Regions from separate parts of the Bradyrhizobium sp. P5_C12 genome, predicted to be linked through region 2. Evidence: predicted binding sites of a transcription regulator. Region 2 holds the regulator's gene; the other holds the start of a gene.
What was found. The regulator HrcA, encoded in region 2, represses chaperone genes, less so after heat shock. The targets are predictions, from matches to a motif close to GTTAGCACTCNCNNNNNGNGAGTGCTAAC.

Region 1: a site for HrcA is predicted at 2,457-2,485, ahead of ACXJMY_RS01380 (co-chaperone GroES). Genes of this name have one in related genera too.

Annotation. Positions count from the first base shown of each region.
Region 1 is NZ_JBFULU010000001.1:291,655-296,272, reverse strand. It holds gene ACXJMY_RS01395 (L,D-transpeptidase family protein) at 1-459, opposite strand, end outside; gene ACXJMY_RS01390 (protein phosphatase CheZ) at 772-1,557, shown strand; gene ACXJMY_RS01385 (hypothetical protein) at 1,725-2,246, opposite strand; gene ACXJMY_RS01380 (co-chaperone GroES) at 2,578-2,874, shown strand; gene groL (chaperonin GroEL) at 3,023-4,618, shown strand, end outside.
Region 2 is NZ_JBFULU010000049.1:5,431-10,048, forward strand. It holds gene rdgB (RdgB/HAM1 family non-canonical purine NTP pyrophosphatase) at 1-456, opposite strand, end outside; gene rph (ribonuclease PH) at 467-1,180, opposite strand; gene hrcA (heat-inducible transcriptional repressor HrcA) at 1,355-2,443, shown strand; gene grpE (nucleotide exchange factor GrpE) at 2,540-3,157, shown strand; gene pncA (bifunctional nicotinamidase/pyrazinamidase) at 3,272-3,994, opposite strand; gene ACXJMY_RS31085 (hypothetical protein) at 4,256-4,618, opposite strand, start outside.

The DNA.
Region 1 (4,618 bases), on a different contig from region 2:
GAGGAACTTGTTCGGGGTATCGACCACGACGGTGCCGGCGCTTTCCTTGCCGCTATAGTCAACGAGTTGCTTCTCGAATCGCGGATCGAACTGACGCTGGCGCGGATCGACCGCCTCCTGCTGAAGACCTGCGCCTTGCTGATATCCACTTTGCATCTGCGGCTCGCCCAGCGGCGGCAGGCGGCGCTGGTCGTAGTAGCCAGGCTGCTGCTGATACGCAGACTGCGGCGGAGCATAGGCCGGGCCGCGGCCGGGCCCGTCCCCGAACAGGAACTCGATGAAGCCGCCGCCCATGTTCGCGTTGGAGGCGACGCGCACCGGCGCCGACGGCACCTGCGGCTGGTAGAGCACCGCGGGCGGATCATTCGGCACCGTATTGTCGAAGGCGCTGGCGCGATCGGCGCCGGCAATGAAGGTGCAAGCGCTGCCGAGCAGCGCGACAGACATTTTCTTGAACATCGACGTACTCTGTACTGTTTCGTCTAGTTGCATTCGCCGTCGAACGCGCTGGCTGACCCACGCTCGCGACGTGGTCAATAAAGAGCAAAAGCCGCTTTGTTTGGTAAACGGAAACGGCGTTTCGATTCACCACGCCGTCAAGCGAGGCCCAATTTGGCGATCAGCGTTTATTTTCGGTGAACGCCGCAAATGCATGGTTAACCGCCGGTTTTCGCGCCGTCGCGCACGGCCGCACAACAGTTCCTGCTGTGAACTTCGTGTTAAATCGCTTCTGCCTACAAAGACGCGTGAGTGAGGTGGGGGGAGTTCCTGATGGCTATTCACCGCAAACGTTTTCGTGTCGAAGAGGCTATTGTCGGCGAGATGCCCAGCCCCGAAATGATTGAGGAGGCTGCGCCGATGCACAGCGAGATCATGGCCGAGCTGCGTGCGATCCGCGCACAGATGGCGAAAGGCATTGCGCCCGCACCTTTGTCCGGCAGCGCAGCCATGGCCGCGATCGACGCTTCCACGGCCCACGAGCTTTCCGAAGCGCGCACCATGCTCGACACGTACCGGGCGCAGATCGAGCAGTGCGAGAAGCTGAAGGTCGAGCTCGACCTCATCCATGACGCCATCGACCGCACCAAGCGCGAGATCGCGACGCTGCACGGCAAGAGCTTCGACGGTGGCGAAATGGCCAAGGTCAATGGCGAGCTCGGCGCGGTCGTCGGCGGCACCGAGCAGGCGACCCAGCAGATTCTCGAAGCCGCCGAATCGATCGACCAGGCGGCCAGCGCGATGTCCAAGGTCGACTCGGCCGACCAGCAGAAGCGCCTGGCCGACGACATCCAGGAACGCGTCATCTCGATCTTCGAAGCCTGCAACTTCCAGGACCTGACCGGCCAGCGCATCAGCAAGGTCATGACCACGATGAAGTTCATCGAGCAGCACATCAATGCGATGATGGAGATCTGGGGCGGCGTCGACGCGATCAAGTCCCACATCGTGCCGCAGATCGACACCCGCGGCGAGGATGAAAAGCTCCTCAACGGCCCGAAGCTCGCCGGCGACGTCGGCCATGCCTCGCAGGACGACATCGACGCGCTGTTCGACTGAGCGGACGCGACAGACCGAAATACAAACGCCGGCGCGAGCCGGCGTTTTTTGTTTTTGGGGGATTTTATCTCACGCTGTCATTCCGGGGCGGTCCGCAGGACCGAACCCGGAATCTCGATATTCCGGGTTCGATGCTTTCGCATCGCCCCGGAATGACGGGAAGAACATCACGCCCGCGGCGCGCAGCGGACGTAGACCATGTTGCCGTAGCGGGTGGCGGCGTCCTTGTCGATGAAGCGGGTGATCAGGACGCGGCCGTCGAAGGAGACGATCTCGCGGTCCTGCTCGCCCGGCGTCGGGCCCGCCGGTCCGATATAGTTCTTGCCGCTGGGCGAACCCTTCAGCCGCAATTCCTGCGGCGTGGCCTGGTCGGCGAGATGCATGATCACGCCGCCGGAGGAGCCGGCGGTGATGACGTAGGGATTCTTGCACTGGGCCCGCGCGGCGGCCTCGGTCCGGGCGCGGTCGGCCGGGTTCTGGAACGAGGCGAGACCCCAGCGGCCGACGATCTCGTCGGCGCGGATCGACGCCGGCATTTCCGGCCCGGTGCCGGGCTCGGCCTCGGGCGGCGGCGAGGACGAGGAGAAGGACGGCAGGCTCATGCCGCCGCCACAGGCGCCCAGCAGCAGCGCCAACATGGAAGCGGCCGCCAGATTGGCAACCGTGCGCACGTGAGCTGAACTGATCATGCTATTCCCCCGAGCAAAGTGCCCCCGACCAAGACCGCGGCCGCACCCCTTCGGCAGCCAAGCGCAAAACCGCTGTCGGAGCAATGACGTCCTTTAATACGCCGGCACCGCAAATAAGTTTCTGGAGCCACAATCCTATATCCGCCTCACCAATCGCTTAACCACCTTTGCTTGACAGGATCGCGGCCAAGCCATATTTCCCAGCCCACTATTAGCACTCGGAAAGACCGATTGCTAAGCGCGTCGTTCGATCCTCGGGACGGGGGCGGACGACAGCGCCGCCCCCACCCACTTCCGTTGCTTCCGAAGCGAGCCTCCAAAGGGAAACGTCATGGCTAAATCCAAATTTCGTCCGCTGCATGACCGTGTCGTGGTCAAACGTATCGACGCCGAGGAAAAGACCAAGGGCGGCATCATCATTCCGGACACCGCCAAGGAAAAGCCGTCCCAGGGCGAAGTCGTCGCCGTCGGCCCCGGTGGCCGCGACGAGGCCGGCAAGCTGATCCCGATCGACCTCAAGGTCGGCGACCGCGTGCTGTTCGGCAAGTGGTCGGGCACCGAGGTCAAGATCGACAATGAAGAGCTCCTGATCATGAAGGAGTCGGACATCATGGGTGTGATGGCCTAAGGCCAAACGCCTGAACGGCCGCTGAATGCCATGCCCGGATCGCTCGATCCGGGCATCCATCATTCCGCCGGGTTCGCCCCACGGATCCCGGAATTGATGCGACGAACAAACAGCAAGACACATCACGAAACACAAGGGATTGCAGAACATGGCTGCCAAAGACGTCAAGTTTTCCGGAGACGCGCGCGAACGCATGCTGCGCGGCGTCGACGTTCTCGCTAACGCCGTCAAGGTGACGCTCGGCCCGAAGGGCCGCAACGTCCTCATCGAGAAGTCGTTCGGTGCGCCCCGCATCACCAAGGACGGCGTCACCGTCGCCAAGGAGATCGAGCTCGAGGACAAGTTCGAGAACATGGGCGCCCAGATGGTCCGTGAGGTCGCCTCCAAGACCAACGACCTCGCCGGCGACGGCACCACCACCGCGACCGTGCTGGCCCAGGCGATCGTGCGCGAAGGCGCCAAGGCGGTTGCCGCCGGCATGAACCCGATGGACCTCAAGCGCGGTATCGACATCGCGGTCGCAGCGGTCGTCAAGGACATCGAGAAGCGCGCCAAGCCGGTCGCGTCCTCCTCCGAGGTCGCCCAGGTCGGCACCATCTCGGCCAACGGCGATGCCGCCATCGGCAAGATGATCGCCCAGGCGATGCAGAAGGTCGGCAACGAGGGCGTCATCACCGTCGAGGAGAACAAGTCGCTCGACACCGAGGTCGACATCGTCGAGGGCATGAAGTTCGACCGCGGCTATCTGTCGCCCTACTTCGTCACCAATGCCGAGAAGATGACCGCCGAGCTCGAGGACGCCTACATCCTCCTGCACGAGAAGAAGCTCTCCGGCCTCCAGGCCATGCTGCCGGTGCTGGAAGCCGTGGTGCAGTCCGGCAAGCCGCTCGTCATCATCGCCGAGGACGTCGAGGGCGAGGCGCTGGCCACCCTGGTCGTCAACCGTCTCCGTGGCGGCCTCAAGGTTGCCGCCGTCAAGGCGCCGGGCTTCGGCGACCGCCGCAAGGCCATGCTGGAGGATCTCGCGATCCTGACCGGCGGCCAGCTGATCTCGGAAGAGCTCGGCATCAAGCTCGAGAACGTCACGGTGAAGATGCTGGGACGCGCCGGCAAGGTGGTGATCGACAAGGAGAACACCACGATCGTCAAGGGCGCCGGCAAGAAGCCGGACATCGAGGCCCGCGTCGGCCAGATCAAGGCGCAGATCGAGGAGACCACCTCGGACTACGACCGTGAGAAGCTCCAGGAGCGTCTCGCCAAGCTTGCCGGCGGCGTCGCGGTGATCCGCGTCGGCGGCGCCACCGAGATCGAGGTCAAGGAGAAGAAGGATCGCGTCGAGGACGCGCTCAACGCCACCCGCGCCGCGGTGCAGGAAGGCATCGTCCCCGGCGGCGGCGTCGCGCTGCTCCGCGCCAAGAAGGCGGTCGGCCGTCTCACCAACGCCAATGACGACGTCCAGGCCGGCATCAACATCGTGCTGAAGGCGCTGGAAGCCCCGGTCCGCCAGATCTCCGAGAACGCGGGCCTCGAAGGCTCGATCGTGGTCGGCAAGATCCTGGAGAACAAGTCCGAGACCTTCGGCTTCGACGCCCAGAACGAGGACTATGTCGACATGGTCGAGAAGGGCATCATCGACCCCGCCAAGGTGGTGCGCACCGCACTCCAGGACGCCGCCTCGATCGCCGGCCTGCTGGTGACCACCGAGGCCATGGTCGCCGAGACGCCGAAGAAGGAAGCTGCGCCC
Region 2 (4,618 bases):
CCACACCAGCGTGCCGTCGACGCGCGCCTCGACCTCTTCGCGATGATCATCGGGCCAGGCAACGCAGAGCGCGGAGACGAAGTGCGCCTTGCGCTTGTCGGGCGCGGTGGCGCCGCGCTCCAGCAACAGGCGCTCGATCCGCGTCATCGCCGCGGTGAAATCCTTGGTCGGACCGGCCCAGCGCGCGCTGTAGATGCCGGGTGCGCCGTCGAGCGCGTCGACCACGATGCCGGAATCATCGGCGAACGCGGGAAGCTTGGTCGCCTGCGCCGCCGCGATCGCCTTGATCGCCGCATTGCTGCGGAAATCATGGCCGGTCTCTTCCGGCTCGGGCAGGCCGAGCTCTCCGGCCGAGACCGCCTCGACGCCGTGCGGCGCGAGCAGCTCCCGCATCTCGGCGAGCTTGCCGGGATTGTGGGTCGCGATCACGAGTTGGCCTGTGATTCGGCGGTGCATGGCCTATTGACTACGCCACGGCCAGTTTCTGCAAGTCCACGAGACGTGCGACGCCCTTGCGCGCCAGCGCCATCAGCGCCAGGAACTCGGCTTCCGTGAACGGCTCGCGCTCCGCGGTTCCCTGCACCTCGATGATGCGGCCATCGCCGGTCATGACGAAATTGGCGTCGGTCTGGGCTTCCGAATCCTCGGCATAGTCGAGATCGAGCACCGGCGTGCCGTTGTAGATGCCGCAGGAGATCGCGGCGACGTTGTCGCGCATCACATTGGCCTTGATCATGTTGCGCGCCTTCATCCAGCTGATGCAGTCGGCGAGCGCGACCCAGGCGCCGGTGATCGAGGCCGTGCGGGTGCCGCCATCGGCCTGGATCACGTCGCAATCGACCGTGATCTGGCGCTCGCCGAGCGCTTCGAGATCGACGATGGTGCGCAACGAGCGCCCGATCAGGCGCTGGATTTCCACGGTGCGGCCACTCTGCTTTCCGGCGGAAGCCTCGCGGCGGGTGCGTTCCAGCGTGGCGCGCGGCAGCATGCCGTATTCGGCGGTGACCCAGCCGCGGCCCTGGCCCTTCAGCCACGGCGGCAGGCGCTCTTCCAGCGTCGCGGTGACCAGCACATGGGTGTCGCCGAACTTCACCAGGCAGGAGCCTTCCGCATATTTGACCACGCCACGCTCCAGCGTCACGGGGCGCAATTCATCGGGCGCACGGCGGCTTGGCCGCATGGGAATTCCTCCAAAACTCACGGGAAAAGGCTATTCGCGGTGCTTGTAGGTGGGGTGGGGATGGGCGGCAAGGCCTTTTCGGTCCCCAGGCAACCTTCAAGCAACCGCAAAACCACGCTTGTCAGCGGCCTCCCGGATAGACAAGTTACAAGCATCCGAGAGGAGTTGACGTCTGTGGCCCATCACGATCCGATCCATCTGATCGCGCCGCGCGCAGGCCTCGCCCAGCTCAACGAGCGGTCTCGCGACATCTTTCGTCAAATCGTCGAGAGTTATCTCGCGACCGGCGAGCCGGTCGGCTCGCGCAATATCTCGCGCCTGATCGCCATGCCGCTGTCGCCGGCCTCGGTCCGCAATGTCATGGCCGACCTGGAACAGCTCGGCCTGATCTATGCCCCACACACCTCTGCCGGCCGACTGCCGACGGAACTCGGGCTGCGCTTCTTCGTCGACGCCCTGATGCAGGTCGGCGATCTCAATGACGGCGAACGGCAGGCGATCCAGAGCCAGTTGACCTCGGTCGGCCAGGCGCAATCGGTCGAGGCCGCGCTGGAGGAGGCGTTGACGCGGCTCTCCGGCCTGACCCGGGCCGCCGCCGTCGTGCTGACGCCGAAATCCAATGCGCGGCTGAAACACATCGAATTCGTCCGGTTGGAACCGGAAAAGGCGCTGGTGATCCTGGTCGGCGAGGATGGTCAGGTCGAAAACCGTGTGCTGACGCTGCCGCCGGGGGTTCCATCCTCGGCCCTGACCGAAGCCGGCAACTTCCTCAATGCACGAATCCGGGGCCGGACCCTGGCCGAGGCGCGGCTGGAACTCGAGACCGCGCTCGGCGAGGCGCGCACCGAGCTCGATCAGCTGACGCAGAAGGTGATCTCGGCCGGCATCGCCAGCTGGTCCGGCGGCGAGAACGAGGACCGCCAGCTCATCGTCCGCGGCCACGCCAATCTGCTCGAAGACCTGCATGCGCTGGAGGATCTGGAGCGGGTGCGCCTCCTGTTCGACGACCTCGAGACCAAGCGCGGCGTCATCGACCTGCTCGGCCGCGCCGAGACCGCCGAGGGCGTGCGGATCTTCATCGGCTCGGAGAACAAACTGTTTTCCTTGTCAGGCTCCTCCACCATCATCTCGCCCTATCGGGATGCCGCCGGCCATATCGTCGGCGTTTTGGGCGTGATCGGGCCGACGCGGCTGAATTATGCCCGCGTGATCCCGACCGTGGACTACGCCGCCCGCATCGTCAGTCGCCTGCTGGGCGGCTGACCGGCGGCCCAGTCGATCACGGGCGCTTGATTTTCGGCGTCCGAAGCACGATATGCGGGCGAGAAAACCCCTGAGACGAATACGAAAAGAGAGCCGATGAACGATCGAGACCGGCAACCCGAAGACACGACCGCTGCGACCGGCGAGCCCGTGGTGTCAAAGCCCTATGTGATGCCCGACGATCCCGAGCCCGGCTCGGTCGAGCTGTTGCAGCAGGAGGCCGCCGAGGCGCGCGACCGCATGCTGCGGACGCTGGCCGAGATGGAAAATCTGCGCAAGCGCACCGCCAAGGAGGTGGCCGACGCCCGCCTCTACGGCATCACCGGCTTCGCCCGCGACGTGCTCGACATCGCCGACAATCTCCAGCGCGCGCTGGACGCGGTTCCGGCCGAGGCCCGTGCCGCCGCCGATCCCGGCCTGACATCGTTGATCGAGGGCGTCGAGCTCACCGAGCGCTCGTTGCTCAATGCGCTGGAAAAGCACGGCGTGAAGAAGTTCGACCCCTCGGGCCAGAAGTTCGATCCGAACTTCCAGCAGGCGATGTTCGAAGTGCCGGATCCGTCGGTGCCTGCGGGCACCGTGGTGCAGGTTATGCAGGCCGGCTACACCATCGGCGACCGGGTGCTGCGCCCCGCTCTCGTCGGCGTCGCCAAGGGCGGCGCGAAGGCTGCACCCGCGGCGAACAACAACGAGTCGAGCGGCGCGGCCAACTGAGTTTGGGCGTCATTCCGGGGCGATGCAAAGCATCGAACTGACGGTGCGCACCTGAGAATCTCGAGATTCCGGGCTCGATGCTTCGCATCGCCCCGGAATGACCGCGTGAAAGTCTTACGCGCTCGCCGCGATGTCCGCCGACTGAATCCGCTTCACGCCGGCCTTGGCCATGTCGGCCCAGGCTTTTGCCAGCGAGCCCTGCGTGTCGATGCCGCGGCAGGCGTCCTCCACGACATAGACCTCGAAGCCCGCCTTGCGCGCGTCGAGCGCGGTCCAGGCGACGCAGAAATCCGTCGCCAGCCCAGCGACGAAGACGCGCTTGATCTTGCGCCCCTTCAGATAGCCGGCGAGGCCGGTCGAGGTCTTGCCGTCGGCTTCGAGGAAGGCCGAATAGCTGTCGACGTCCTTGTGAAAGCCCTTGCGGATGATGAGCTCGGCGTGCGGGATCGAAAGGTCCTTCGACAGCGCGGCGCCGTCGGTGCCCTGCACGCAATGGTCGGGCCACAGCACCTGCTTGCCATAGGGCAGGTCGACGGTCTCGAACGGCTTCTTGCCGGAATGAACCGAGGCGAACGAGATATGGCCGGGCGTGTGCCAGTCCTGCGTCATCACCACATTCGCGAACGCTTTTGCCATTTTGTTGATGACGGGCACGACCTGCTCGCCTTCCTTCACCGCGAGACTGCCGCCTGGAAGGAAGCAGTTCTGCACGTCGATCACGAGCAGCGCGGATGATTCATCCGGCTTGATCGATGCGGCTGCAAAGAGCGCGGTTGGAGCGATCGCTGCGAGGGCGCCCGTCCCAAGCGCCGCCAAGATTTGTCGCCGATCCAGCATCGTTCGCCTCCCTCCAGGATGAACCCGATTGGGCAGGAGCCTAGTTCCGCTTGTGTACGAACAGAAGCCCGAAAATGCAGCCGGCTTTGGTGAGTGCTTAAGCGCGCTATCGTCACGTCGTCCCGGCGAAGGCCGGGACCCATACGCCGCAGCAATAGTTTTGCGAAGACTCGGAGTTACCAGCGCGCCCCGCAACCACGCCCTGTGGTGATGGGTCCCGGCCTCCGCCGGGACGACACCGAGGATGTGGAGCCGCCTTCGCTAACCCTTCGGCTGGATGCCGTCGCGCACGGCGCGGAAGCGGGTGAAGGCGGCTTGCCACTGGTCGCGCGGGGCGCTGGCGATGATGCGTAGCGAGGCGCCGCCGCTCGAGAAGCGGATCCACTGCACCACGGTCACCGGGGTCTTGTCCTTGCCGCTGACGCCGTCGATCCGGGTCTCGAAACCCTGCTGGCCGTTGATGCGGATCGGCTCGGACATGGTGACGCGGGATTCGCGCACGCCGGGGATCTGGAGCGCCGCCTCCTGGGCGAAGCGGGCGCGGTCGTCGGCCTGCTGCGGGGTGGCGCCGATCAGGCCGAGGATCATGAACGGCTTCGACTCATAGCCTGTGGTCTCGTCGCC